One region of the Gordonia sp. NPDC057258 genome, then DNA from elsewhere that is predicted to be linked to it. Evidence: predicted binding sites of a transcription regulator. Region 1 holds the regulator's gene; the other holds the start of a gene.
What was found. Region 1 encodes HspR, which represses chaperone genes until heat shock. Its sites were predicted from a motif close to ANNTGAGTNNNNNNNACTCANNT; they were not measured.
Positions count from the first base shown of each region.

Region 2: a site for HspR is predicted at 3,167-3,189, ahead of clpB (ATP-dependent chaperone ClpB). Genes of this name have one in related genera too.

Region 1 covers NZ_JBHUXZ010000008.1:53,024-60,112, forward strand. The annotation lists gene ACFUEJ_RS08210 (DUF1353 domain-containing protein) at 1-788, opposite strand, end outside; gene dnaK (molecular chaperone DnaK) at 1,259-3,103, shown strand; gene grpE (nucleotide exchange factor GrpE) at 3,100-3,744, shown strand; gene dnaJ (molecular chaperone DnaJ) at 3,982-5,184, shown strand; gene ACFUEJ_RS08230 (heat shock protein transcriptional repressor HspR) at 5,188-5,586, shown strand; gene ACFUEJ_RS08235 (SRPBCC family protein) at 5,631-6,098, shown strand; gene ACFUEJ_RS08240 (hypothetical protein) at 6,117-7,089, shown strand, end outside.
Region 2 covers NZ_JBHUXZ010000028.1:42,893-49,981, reverse strand. The annotation lists gene ACFUEJ_RS17935 (zinc-binding alcohol dehydrogenase family protein) at 1-52, opposite strand, end outside; gene ACFUEJ_RS17930 (helix-turn-helix domain-containing protein) at 187-477, shown strand; gene clpB (ATP-dependent chaperone ClpB) at 545-3,097, opposite strand; gene ACFUEJ_RS17920 (hypothetical protein) at 3,359-4,462, shown strand; gene ACFUEJ_RS17915 (glucose-6-phosphate dehydrogenase (NADP(+))) at 4,570-5,970, shown strand; gene ACFUEJ_RS17910 (glycoside hydrolase family 15 protein) at 5,987-7,089, opposite strand, start outside.

The sequences.
Region 1 (7,089 bases):
TCCGACAACAGATACAGCGCATAGGCGAAGTAGGCCACGATCGCGGCGGGCAGGACCCACAAGGCGGCCACGGCCGCAACGAGACTCGCCGCCCACTGGCGCCCCCACAGCGGCGCGGCGACGAAAATCATCAGCAGGGAGAGCAGGAGAGAGACCGCCGGCGATGATGTCGGCCACGACCAATCGAACAGCAACGCCCCGCCCGAACCGACCGCCGCGCAGATGCCGACGAGGCTCAGCACCAGCCACGCGACCACACTGAGACGTCGCCATCCGCCGGCGACCCATCGCGTGCGAAGTGCCACGGCCGACCACATGATCCACCGCTTGAGCCAGGGGACGCCGGACGCCCGCATCATCTCGCGGAAGAACCGGTCGGACAGGGTGTCACTCCCGAGCGCGCCGGAGTTGACGGTGCCCGTGATGAGCTCGTCGTGGATGAGCGCCGCGAGTGAGTGTCTGCCGTAGGGGTTCTCAAACCAGCGCAGGAACCGGGGGATCGAGGCGAGGTCGGTGGGGTTGTCGTCGCCGGGCACAAACGTGCGGGCCGCGTCGACGGCGCCCCGCGCATGGGCTTCCGTCTGTCCTCGCTCGACCAGTTGTGTTACGAGGTACTCCTCGACCGCGGGATCGGAGAACCGAAAGGCGTTGCGCACGAGAAACTGTCGCTCGTCGATCTGCGCGATCTCGACCTCGCCACGCCCGGTCGGGTCGTCGACCTCGAAGCCAGACGCCGGCGCGACGCGCCACAGCACCCATCGCGGATCGCTCGGTGTGGTCTTGGTCATCGCCACCTCCGCGTCGAGGGGATGTATCGACCGTAGCCCCCACGCGACCGGGACCGATGGGTAACGGAGGCGCAGCGTGTTGGGGTGGTGGCGTACTGACCACCGTGGAAGTTGCGGGGCCGGGGCCCCGGCGATGGCGAGGTCGAAGAAGCCACGCATCCGTATGACGTTGTGCCCGGAAACCGGGCGCAACGTCATACGCGTTTGAGGCCCCGGCCGACATTGAGCGAACTCCGCTCAACTTTTTTGGCCGACCGGGGAACAATCCGTCGACCACCCCCGTTACACACTTCGAGAAACCTGAGCGATGAAGACTCAAGTCGGTTTGACTCGGATCTACTTTTTCAGTAGGACATGAGTCGGACGCACTGAAGTCCGGTCCCGCAGAGTTTCGCCACTACATCCCCGCGGTCGCGAGACCCCGGGACAAGGACTCGGGTGCACACCCGCAAACTAGGAGGAAGCCAAACATGTCTCGTGCTGTTGGAATCGACCTCGGTACCACCAACTCGGTGGTGGCCGTGCTCGAAGGCGGCGAAGCCGCTGTCATCGCCAACGCCGAAGGCGCGCGGACCACACCGTCCGTGGTCGCGTTCGCGCGCAACGGCGAGGTGCTGGTCGGTCAGCCCGCCAAGAACCAGGCGGTCACCAACGTCGACCGCACCATCCGCTCCGTCAAGCGCCACATGGGCGAGGGCGACTGGACCGTCGAGATCGACGACAAGAAGTACACCCCGCAGGAGATCAGCGCGCGCACGCTCATGAAGCTCAAGCGCGACGCCGAGTCGTACCTGGGTGAGGACGTGACCGACGCGGTCATCACCGTCCCGGCGTACTTCAACGACGCGCAGCGTCAGGCCACCAAGGAAGCCGGCCAGATCGCCGGCCTCAACGTGCTCCGCATCGTCAACGAGCCGACCGCGGCCGCCCTGGCCTACGGGCTCGACAAGGGTGAGAAGGAACAGACCATCCTGGTCTTCGACCTCGGTGGCGGTACCTTCGACGTCTCGCTGCTCGAGATCGGCGACGGCGTGGTCGAGGTCCGTGCGACCTCCGGTGACAACCACCTCGGTGGTGACGACTGGGATCAGCGCGTCGTCGACTGGCTCGTCGAGAAGTTCAAGAGCCAGAACGGCATCGATCTGACCAAGGACAAGATGGCCCTGCAGCGTCTCCGTGAGGCCGCCGAGAAGGCGAAGATCGAACTCTCGAGCTCGCAGAGCACCTCGATCAACCTGCCCTACATCACCGTCGACGCCGACAAGAACCCGCTGTTCCTCGACGAGCAGCTCTCGCGCAGCGAGTTCCAGAAGATCACCTCTGATCTGCTGGAGCGCACCCGCGCACCGTTCCAGGCCGTCATCAAGGATGCGGGCATCTCCGTCGGCGACATCGACCACGTCGTGCTCGTCGGTGGTTCGACCCGTATGCCGGCCGTCACCGACCTGGTGAAGGAACTGACCGGTGGCCGCGAGCCCAACAAGGGCGTCAACCCGGACGAGGTCGTCGCCGTCGGCGCCGCACTGCAGGCCGGTGTGCTCCGCGGTGAGGTCAAGGACGTGCTGCTGCTCGACGTCACCCCGCTCTCCCTCGGTATCGAGACCAAGGGCGGCGTGATGCACAAGCTGATCGAGCGCAACACCACGATCCCGACCAAGCGGTCGGAGACCTACACGACCGCTGAGGACAACCAGCCGTCGGTGCAGATCCAGGTCTATCAGGGTGAGCGCGAGATCGCCTCGCACAACAAGCTGCTCGGCAGCTTCGAGCTCGGCGGCATCGCTCCGGCCCCGCAGGGTGTCCCGCAGATCGAGGTGACCTTCGACATCGACGCCAACGGCATCGTGCACGTCACCGCGAAGGACAAGGGCACCGGCAAGGAGAACTCGATCCGCATCCAGGACGGTTCGGGCCTGAGCAAGGACGAGATCGACCGCATGATCAAGGACGCGGAGGCGCACGCCGACGAGGACCGCAAGCGCCGCGAGGAGGCCGAGACCCGCAACCAGGCGGAGTCGCTGGTCCACCAGACCGAGAAGTTCCTCAAGGAGAACGAGGACAAGGTCCCGGCGGAGCTGAAGGAGAAGGTCGAGGCGGCCGTCGCCGGGGCGCAGGAAGCGCTCAAGGGCAACGACACCGCGGCGATCAAGTCCGCGATCGAGAAGCTGTCGGAGGAGTCGCAGGCCCTCGGCCAGGCGATCTACGCCAACGCCGCTGCCGAGTCCCCCAACGGTGAGTCCGCCGCGGCCGACACCGATCCCGACGTCGTCGACGCCGAGGTCGTCGACGATGCCGACTCGAAGGAGAACAAGTGACCGCAGGAGCCCATTCGTCGAATGGGTCCGGCGAGGAGCCGGTGACGGTGACCGACCGTCGTCGTATCGACCCGGAGACGGGTGAGGTGCGCGACGAGCCGGCCGCCGGACCCGGCCCGGCCGATGCCGGACCGGTCGTCGACGAGCAGACCGACATGTCACAGGCCACCGAGGAGCAGCCGGACGCCGCAGCCGACGAACCGGATGCCCGCGTCGCCGAGCTGACGGCCGACCTGCAGCGAGAACGCGCCCAGTTCGCCAACTTCCGGCGGCGTGCCGCCGAGGAGAAGCAGGGTTCGGTCGCCTACGGCAAGCAGATCCTGATCGACAAGCTGCTGCCGATCATCGACGATCTCGACCGTGCCCGTGAACACGGCGACCTCGACAGCGGTCCGCTGCGTTCGGTCGCCGACAAGCTGACCGGTGTGCTGGCCGCCGAAGGTCTCGTGGCCTTCGGTGCGGCGGGTGACGAGTTCGATCCCGAACTCCACGAAGCCGTGCAGCACGACGGCACCGGGGCACATCCGGTGATCGGATCGGTGTACCGATGCGGCTACCGCCTGGGCGAGAAGGTGATCCGCACCGCGATGGTGACGGTCACCGATCCCGCTCCCGCGGGCGACGCGCCCGGTGCACAATAGAACGACCGTCGCTCGATCCTGGGTGGGCGAACTCACCACTGATCCCTGAGGTGCGAGGAGCGCAAGCGACGAGCCACGAAGGGCGACGAACCCTTCGTGGCTCGCTTCGCTCGCACCTCAGGGAGCAGGTGGTCGGCTCGCACCTCAGGGAGCAGGTGGTCTGCTCGCACCTCAGGGAGCAGGTGACCCCAACTGAAACTTCAATCCAGACAACAGAACTCAAGGAGGTGACGTCTGGTGGCACCACAACGTGAGTGGTTAGAACACGACTTCTACAAGGACCTGGGCGTTGCTTCTGACGCTTCGGCTGAAGAGATCAAGAAGGCCTACCGCAAGCTCGCGCGCGAGCTGCATCCGGATGCGAATCCAGGTGACAGCGCGGCCGAAGAGCGCTTCAAGCGGGTGTCCGAAGCCCACAGCGTCCTCGGCGATGCCGAGAAGCGCAAGGAATACGACGAGACACGCGCCATGTTCGCCGGCGGACGATTCCGCGGCGGCGGCAACGGCTTCCCGGGTGGCTTCCCCGGCGGCGGAACCACCTACACCACCGGCGGCGGTGGCGACTTCGACCTCGGCGACCTGTTCGGCGGGGCGCAGACCGGCGGCGGCGGTGGCGGTTTCGGCGACATCTTCGACGGCCTGTTCAACCGCGGCGGCGGAACGCAACGTACTTCGACGGCGAGCCGGCCGCGTCGTGGCAAGGACCTCGAGACCGAGACGACGCTCTCGTTCTCCGACGCCGCGCTCGGCACGACCGTCCCCCTGCGGGTGACGAGTCCGTCACCCTGCACCACCTGCCACGGCTCGGGCGCCAAGCCCGGGACCAGTCCGCGGGTGTGCGCGAACTGCAACGGTTCCGGGTTCGTGAGCCGCAACCAGGGCGCGTTCGGATTCAGCGAGCCCTGCCAGGACTGCCAGGGCACCGGGTCGCGGATCGACGACCCGTGCACCGATTGCGACGGCAGCGGCGTGAAGGTCCGCGCGCGCACCATCAACGTCCGGATCCCCGCCGGCGTCGAGGACGGTCAGCGCATCCGGCTCGCCGGGCAGGGCGAGGCCGGTCGTCGTGGCGCCCCGTCGGGTGACCTCTACGTCGTCGTGCACGTGACCCCGCACAAGCAGTTCACCCGCAGCGGCAACGACCTTCGGGTGCAGCTGCCGGTGCGGATCTCCGAACTCGTTCTCGGAGCGACGGTCTCGGTTCCGACCCTGGAGGGTTCGGTCGGGGTGAAGATCCCGCCGAACACCACTGACGGCCGCACGCTGCGCGTGCGCGGTCGTGGAGTGCCCAAGCGCTCCGGCGGGGCGGGCGACCTGCTCGTCACCGTGAAGGTCGCGGTTCCGAACAAGCTCGACGAGGCCGCGGTCGAGGCGATGCGCGCCTACGACCAGGCCGAGCGGGCAAGCGGTTTCGACCCGCGGGCGGACTGGGGGCGATGAGTGATGGCCGGTGCGGGCAACTTCGACGGCGACGGCGCGACCTTCCTGATCTCGGTGGCCGCCGAACTCGCCGGCATGCACGCCCAGACCCTGCGGACGTATGACCGCCTGGGCCTGGTCACCCCGCAACGGACGAGTGGCGGTGGCCGCCGCTACTCGTCCCGCGACGTCGAACTCCTGCGCGAGATCCAGCGTCTCTCGCAGGAGGAAGGCGTCAACCTCGCGGGCATCAAACGCATCATCGACCTGAGCAATCAGGTCGAGGCGCTCCAGCACCGCGTGCGCGAGCTGACCGACGAGGTGCAGGCGTCGCGGACCCGCCGCGGCGGCGAACTCGTCCCCGTGCCGCGCACCAACGCCCTGGTCGTCTGGCAGCCGCGACGCAAACGCACCACCGACTGACGCGGTTTCGACGCGAGCCCACGGACGTGCGTAACGTTGAGCGTATGGCTCCTGAACCCGTCACCACCGTCGACTCCGGCCCGCACAAGGTCTCGCGCCGGGTCGTCGTGAACGCCCCGGTCGCCGATGTGTTCGCGCTCGTGTCGAATCCGCATCGGCATCCGGAGCTCGACGGTTCCGGCACGGTCCGCGACACCCCCGTGGACGGGCCCGAGACGCTGACCCGTGGGGCGCGTTTCAGCGTCGGGATGAAGCAGTACGGCGTGCCGTACAAGATCACCTCGACCGTCACCGACTTCGAACCCGGCCGGGTCGTCGAATGGCAGCACCCGATGGGGCACCGCTGGCGGTGGGAACTCGACTCGACGTCACCGACCACGACCGCGGTCACCGAGACCTTCGACTACTCGACGCTCCGGGTACCGAAGATCATGGAACTCATCGGCTACGACAAGAAGAACGGCAAGGGGATCGAGGGCACCCTGCGGGCCCTCGCGGCCCGGTTCGCCTGAGCCGGACCGTCACCCTTGATGGACTCCTCTTCCCCCGAGTCGTTCCCCGAGCCCGGCACCTCGGATGAACCCGTCGTCGTCCTCGGCATCGTCGCCGCGCCGGGCCAGGCGATCGACCTCGCCCGCAAGCTCATCGAAGCCGACCTCACCGACCACATCCAGACGACCTTCCCTGGCGCGCGCTGGCAGCTGGATCTCCTCGAGGCCGGCGTCGTACAGCCGCCGGCCGGCGACGCCGAGATCGTCGACGCCACAAGAGATCTTCTGCTCGAACACGAGTGGGATCTGGTGCTCTGCCTGACCGACCTGCCGCTACACGTCGGCAAACGTCCGGTCGTCGCGCACGCCAACGCAGTGCACGGCGTCGCGGTCCTCTCGGTGCCGGCGCTCGGCGCCACCGGAGTGCGGCAGCGGGCCCGCGGCATCATCACCGGACTCGTCGGTCAACTCCTCGGTGCCGACGCCGACGACCTCCGCGGTCACCAGAAGTCGCCGGCGCGGTCGGCGCTGCGCCATCGCGTGCGCCAACTCGGGACCGACGTCGACGAGGCGGGCACCGCGTTCACCGCGCGTGTCCTGACCGGGAACCTGCGTCTGCTCACCGGCATGGTGCGCGCCAACCGCCCGTGGCGGCTGGCACTCGGCCTGAGCCGCGCACTCACCGGCGCTATCGCGGCCGGGGTTTTCGCACTGGTGACCGCCGACATCTGGCTGCTCGCAGACACTTTCGGTGGGATTCGGCTCACCGGCGTGGCACTCGGTTCGATCATCGCGATCACCGCGACCCTGATCATCGGCGCCGACCTGTGGGAACGCGGCGGCTCCCGACAGACGCGAGAACAGGTGGTGCTGTTCAACATCGTCACCATGATCACAGTCGTTCTCGGTGTGGGCGCGTTCTACGCGGCGCTGTTCGTCTTGTCCGCGATCGGCGCGCTCTGCCTCGTGGTGCCGCAGGTCATCGGTGCGACGCTCGACCACCCTGTCGGCT
Region 2 (7,089 bases), on a different contig from region 1:
CCTCGACGGAGTTCGCAGCGACCGCGACCAGGGCTGTCATCTCTCGTGTCATGGCGCTAAGGTATCCCCACGACCCCAGTTACCCGCAAGGGCTCCTAGTATCCAATAGAAAGCATCGAGGCCAGCGCCATGTCACTGCCGTCCCATCGCGGAGACGCCTACTCTGCGTCGTGTCCCTGCCGAGGGATGCTCGACCTTCTCGCCGACAAGTGGAGCGCCCTGGTCATCGGCGCCCTACGCGATAGACCGATGCGGTTCGGAGAGCTCCGCGTGCGGCTGGACGGGATCAGCCCCAAAGTCCTCACGGCGACTCTGCGTCGGTTGGAGACAGCCGGGATGCTCACCCGCACCGTCTATCCGGCGGTCCCGCTGCACGTCGAATACGAACTGACGGAACTCGGGGTGGACGCCGCCGGGCCGCTGGACGCACTGCGCCTGTGGGTAGAGGACAACCTCGACCGCTTCCCACATCCGTAGCCGGCGCAGACAAAGGGACCCATCCCGAAGGATGGGTCCCTTTGTCATTCACTTGTCAGTCACGAACTCAGCCCAGTACCAACGACTCTCCGTCGGCACTGACGTTGACCGGCACGACGTCACCGTCGCGGATGTCGCCGGCGAGCAGCTGCTTGGCGAGCTGGTCACCGATGGCCTGCTGCACCAGGCGGCGCAGCGGGCGAGCACCGTACAGCGGGTCGAATCCGCGTGCGCCCAGCCATTCCTTGGCCTTGGTCGACACCTCGAGGTCGAGGCGACGCTGCGCGAGGCGCTTCTTGAGCTGGTCGAGCTGGATGTCGACGATCGACACCAGTTCCTCCGGGCTCAGGGCGTCGAAGATCACCACGTCGTCGAGACGGTTGATGAACTCCGGCTTGAACGCCGACCGCACCGCCATCATGACGTGATCCTTGTCGCCCCCCGCACCGAGGTTCGAGGTGAGGATCAGGATGGTGTTGCGGAAGTCCACCGTCCGGCCCTGACCGTCGGTCAGTCGACCTTCGTCCAGTACCTGCAGCAGCACGTCGAACACGTCCGGGTGAGCCTTCTCGATCTCGTCGAACAGGACCACCGTGTACGGACGACGCCTCACCGCCTCGGTCAGCTGGCCGCCGGCCTCGTACCCGACGTAACCGGGCGGAGCACCGACGAGCCTTGCCACGCTGTGCTTCTCGCCGTACTCGCTCATGTCGATGCGGACCATCGCCCGCTCGTCGTCGAACAGGAACTCGGCGAGCGCCTTGGCCAGCTCGGTCTTACCGACACCGGTGGGGCCGAGGAACATGAACGAGCCGAGCGGCCGGTTCGGGTCCGCGACACCGGCGCGGGCACGACGCACCGCGTCGGACACCGCCTGCACCGCATCCTTCTGACCGATGACCCGGTGTCCCAGTTCCTCTTCCATGCGCAGCAGCTTGGCGGTCTCGCCTTCGAGCATGCGTCCGGCCGGGATTCCGGTCCACGCCGACACGACCTGGGCCACGTCGTCGGGTCCGACCTCCTCCTGCAGCATCACGTCCTGAGAAGGATCCGTGCCGGTCTTCTCGATCGCGGCCTCGAGCTCCTTCTCCAGTCCGGGGACGCGACCGTACCGCAGCTCGGCGGCGCGTCCGAGATCACCGTCGCGCTCCGCGCGATCAGCCTCGCCGCGAAGCCTTTCCAGCTCCTCCTTGAGGTCTCGGACCGCGTCGATCGCGGTCTTCTCCGACTGCCACCGGGCGGAGAGCTCGTTGAGCTTCTCCTTCTGGTCGGCCAGCTCGGCGCGGAGCTTCTCGAGCCGCTCCTTCGACGCCGCGTCGGTCTCCTTCTGCAAGGCGACCTCCTCGACCTCGAGACGGCGGACGATCCGCTCGACCTCGTCGATCTCGACGGGGCGCGAGTCGATCTCCATCCGCAACCGCGACGCGGCCTCGTCGACGAGGTCGATGGCCTTGTCGGGCAGGAACCGCGAGGTGATGTAGCGATCGGAAAGCGATGCGGCAGCGACCAATGCGGAGTCGGTGATGCGCACGCCGTGGTGCACCTCGTACCGGTCCTTCAGGCCGCGGAGGATGCCGATGGCGTCTTCGACCGACGGCTCGCCGACGTACACCTGCTGGAAGCGACGCTCTAGTGCGGCGTCCTTCTCGATGTACTTGCGGTACTCCTCGAGGGTGGTGGCACCGACCAGCCGCAGCTCACCACGGGCGAGCATCGGCTTGATCATGTTGCCGGCGTCCATCGCGGAATCGCCTGTCGCACCGGCTCCGACGATCGTGTGCAGCTCGTCGATGAAGGTGATGACCTGTCCGGCCGAACCCTTGATCTCGTCGAGCACGGCCTTGAGCCGCTCCTCGAACTCGCCACGGTACTTCGCGCCGGCGACCATCGAACCCATGTCGAGGGAGATGACGGTCTTGTTGCGCAACGACTCCGGCACGTCGCCGGCGACGATGCGTTGCGCGAGACCTTCGACGATGGCGGTCTTGCCGACGCCGGGCTCACCGATGAGGACCGGGTTGTTCTTGGTCCGCCGGCTGAGCACCTGCACGACGCGCCGGATCTCGGTGTCGCGGCCGATGACCGGGTCGAGCTTGCCCTCGCGGGCGGCCGCGGTCAGGTCGGTCGAGTACTTCTCGAGAGCCTGGTAGGTCGATTCGGGATCCTCGGAGGTGACCCGTGCGCTGCCGCGCACGGCGACGAACGCCTCGCGCAGAGCCTGCGGTGTCGCACCGAGGTTGTGCAGCAGTTTGGCGACGTCGGAGTCACCGGTCGCCAGGCCGACGACGACGTGCTCGGTCGAGACGTACTCGTCGTCGAGCTCACCGGCCAGCTGCTGAGCTGCGGTGACGGCCGCGATCGATTCGCGGGATAGTTGAGGCGTCGAGCTGGCGCCGGACACCGTCGGCATGCGATCGACCAGAGCCTGGGCCTGCGCACGAACGCTCGACGGGTCCACGCCCACTGCCTTGAGCAGCGGCGACGCGATGCCGTCGGACTGATTGAGCAGTGCCACGAGGATGTGGGCCGGTCGCACGTCGGGGTTGCCAGCACTGGCCGCCGCCTGCACAGCAGAACTCAATGCTTGCTGCGTCTTGGTGGTGGGGGTGAAGCTGTCCACTCGCGTGCACCTTTCTCTTAAGTCCAACAGGCTCAAGTATGAGCCATACGCGGTCTACAACGCCAACATAGTTGAGTGCATTCCGCTCAAGCCTGAAGTTTCTGTGACATAGACCACTTGCTCCAGGATGTCGGGGGTTGGCGATCCCCCGCCCTCACAGCCGTCCAGGCTCGGGACCCGACGCCACAGACTCTCCGGAACGCGACAAACCGATCCGCAGTATTGAACGACGCACAAGTCGGGCGCCTATTCTTGAGCCCGATGTCACAGCTTTCACGCGACAAGAAGAAGCGCCGCGCCCAACGTAAGCGCAAACACGACTCCGGCAGTGGCAACCACTCCAACGTGGTACCGCTTTTCGGCACAGCAAGGCGACACGTTGCTCCCGAATCATTCAAGTCGTGGCTCCGCGATGAGGTCTTCCCCGGCGACGAGGAAGCTGTCACCCACATCGGGGCGTACGCGTTCATCGTGCTCGACGCCGTCGGGCAGACGAACCCCGGTTTCGATCCGCTCTCCTGGACTACCGACGACGTCGACACCATGGTGTCGATGCTCAACCACATCGAGTCGAACCAGCAGCAGGACGCCAAACCGCTCGCCATCGCGATCGAGACGCTGCGCCGCTACCTGGTCGAGACCGGCATGTGGCTCAGCACCGAATCCGTATCGGCCTATGCCGCCGAGCAGTTTGCCCTTGCCTCCGGGCTCGAGTTACGGACCACGACAATCGAGGAAGTCGACGAGGCCACCGAACGCGCTGCCCTCCTGGACACACAGCCCGTCCGGCGGGTCACCGAGCTGTTGGACTGGCTGGGTCCGCACCGCCCCACCACGCAGAGTCGGTGGCTCAAACCGGCCGAGGCCCGCGACCTCGCCCGCCGACTCGACATCGACTTCCCCGCTCACGTCAAGAGCATGAGCGACGTCGCGTCGTTACATCACCTGTGGGGCTTTGCCCAGGCCCTCGATATCGTCGAAGCCAATACCTCGAGCGCACGTCCCGGGCGCGCCGCCCATCTGTGGCGGGACGAGCCCCGGATCGACGTGCTGCGGGTGGGTCTCACCGCATGGGTTCGGTCCGGCTTTCCTCGGGAATACAACCCCGACATCGACTTCTCGTCGTCCTTGATCGGCGTGGTCATTAGCGGACTCGGCGATTCACCGCTGAGTATCGCCGAGATCAACGCCTGGGTCCCCAAACTCGGACTCAGCGAGTTCCTCGTCGAGGCAATCCATCGTCGGCTCGAGTTGTACATCGAAGAAGGCTGGCTGACGCTCGAGGGCGACAGGTACGTCGTTCCCGTCGCGTTACGCCCTGCCGTGGTATCTGCGCTCCCCCTGCCAGGACCTCCGCAGGACTAGACTTGGCCGGCGGCGCAGGGATCCGCTGACGTCCACAGTGCGCGATCGGTAACGGAATCCAGCACACATCCCGCACTCTGCACATCTGTTCGCGCAATATGGATTGAGTGACCACAGACAACTCCACCGGGCCGGTGATCTTCATCCTCTTCGGGTCGACGGGCGACCTCGCCAAGCGGATGGTCCTGCCGTCGCTGTACGAACTCCACCGGCGAGACCTGCTCCCCGACGGATGGCAGCTGATCGGCAACGGACGCGGCGACCGGACCGACGATGAATTCCGGCAACATGTGAAGGACGCGATCGAGGAGTTCGGTCCGGACGGGTCGGTGTCATCGGACGAATGGGAAGCGTTCGCCGAGACCATCCGCTTCGCCGGCGGCGGGTTCACCGTCGACGACCCCGGCCGTCTGCCAGAGGTGATCGACGCGGCCCGTGACGCCGTCGGCGACGGTGCTCAACTGGTCCACTATCTGGCCCTCCCACCGACCACCTTCGTCGACTACACGAAAGCCATTGCCGCGCACGATCTTGCGAAGGGATCCCGAGTCGTCTACGAGAAGCCGTTCGGTACGTCCCCCGACGGCTTCCGGACTCTCGACAAGGCGGTCCACGAATCCCTGGACGAGAAGCAGATCTACCGGATCGACCACTTTCTGGGGAAGGAGAGCACCCAGAACCTTCACGTCCTCCGTTTTGCCAACGGGTTGTTCTCGGGGGTGTGGAACCGCGAACACGTGGCAGAAGTCCAGATCGACGTCCCGGAGACCCTCGACATCGCCGACCGCGCCGCCTTCTACGACGCCACCGGCGCATTCCTGGACATGATCGTCACCCACCTGTTCCAGGTGGCGGCCGAAGTCGCGATGGAACCCCCGGTGTCGCTCGGCGCCGACGACCTGCTCGACGCGCGGGAGTCGGTCATCGCGGCGTTCCGGCCGCTGGACCCCACCGAGGTGGTCTTCGGCCAGTACGAGGGGTACCGCGACACCGACGGCATCCCCGCGGACTCCACCACCGAGACGTTCGCGGCAGTCCGCCTGTGGGTCGACACCAACCGCTGGCACGGCGTCCCGTTCCTGCTGCGGACCGGCAAGATGCTCGACCACAGCTCCCAGCGACTCAGCCTCGTGTTCCGCTCCCCCGCCGACGGTCCGCTGACCGATACCCCTGAGGACGGCACCGTGCTGACCTTCGATCTGGCCGGCGATGGTGCCATCGATCTGGCGGTCACCGTCAAGGAACCCGGTTCGGGCACCGACCTCTCCGTCGCCCACATGACCGAACAGCTCGACAAGGTGGCCGACGGCCTGTCGCCCTATGCCCGACTCATCGTCGACGTGCTGCGCGGCGATCGGTCGCTGTTCACCCGACCCGACGGCCTCGCGCATGTGTGGGAGGTGGCCGCACCGGTGCTGGCGAATCCGCCGGCGCCGCAACCGTATGCGGCTGGATCGACCGGCCCCGCGGCCGCCGACGACCTGTGCGGCGGGTCCGGCTGGATCTGAGCGCGGCGCTTCGCGCCTAGTCGCCAAGGCGCCGGTCGAGGTTGATGGCCGCGCTGATGAGGGCGAGGTGAGTGAACGCCTGCGGCATGTTGCCGAGCTGTTCACCGGTCAGGCCGACCTGCTCGGCGTACAGACCGAGGTGATTGGCGTGGGTGAACATCTTCTCCAGCGCCAGACGGGCGTCGGCCAGGCGGCCGACCCGGGTGAGCGCCTCGACGTACCAGAACGAGCACAGCGAGAACGTTCCCTCGGCTCCGTCGAGGCCGTCGTGGCCACCGTCGGTGTCGTACCGGAACACCAGGGAGTCGCTCACGAGTTCCTCCTCGATCCGCTCGAGGGTGCGGACGAATCGGTCGTCGGTGGGCGACAGCAACTTCACGGCGGGGATGAGCAACAGCGCGGCGTCGAGCCGATCGGAGTCGAGCGTCTGGACGAAGGCCCCCACGTCGTCGTTCCAGCCCCGCTCCATGATCTGCAGGAAGATGTCGTCGCGGGCCTTCATCCACCCGGCGACGTCGCCCGGTAGACCGCGCTGCCGACTCATCCGGATCATCCGCTCGAGGGCCACCCACGACATCACTCGCGAGTAGACGTAGTCCTGCGGCTTGCTCCGCACCTCCCAGATGCTCTGGTCCGGACGATCCCAGTTGTCGACGAGCCATCCCGCCACCGTGCACAGATGCGTCCAGGACCCGAAGGAGATCCCCGGTCCGTACTTGTTGTACAGGTACACCGAGTCGATGAGCTCGCCGTAGATGTCCAGCTGGAGCTGGTCGGCGGCGGCGTTTCCGACCAACACCGGCGAGGTCTGCCGGTAACCCTCCCAGTGGTCGAGTTCGGTCTCCTTCGGCGGCGGATCCCCATCGACGGTGTACATCAACCGCAGCGGTCCCAGATCTCCCGCTTCATCGGCGCCGTCGTCGAACCGGCAGGTCAGCCAGTCCATGAACGCGCCCGCCTCGTCGGTGAAACCCAGCCGCAGTAGCGCGTAGAGCGTGAAGGCGGCATCGCGGATCCACACGTAGCGGTAATCCCAGTTCCGTTCGCCGCCGATCTCTTCGGGAAGCGCGGCGGTCACCGCGGACACCACCGCCCCCGACGGTTCGTGCGTCAGCAGTT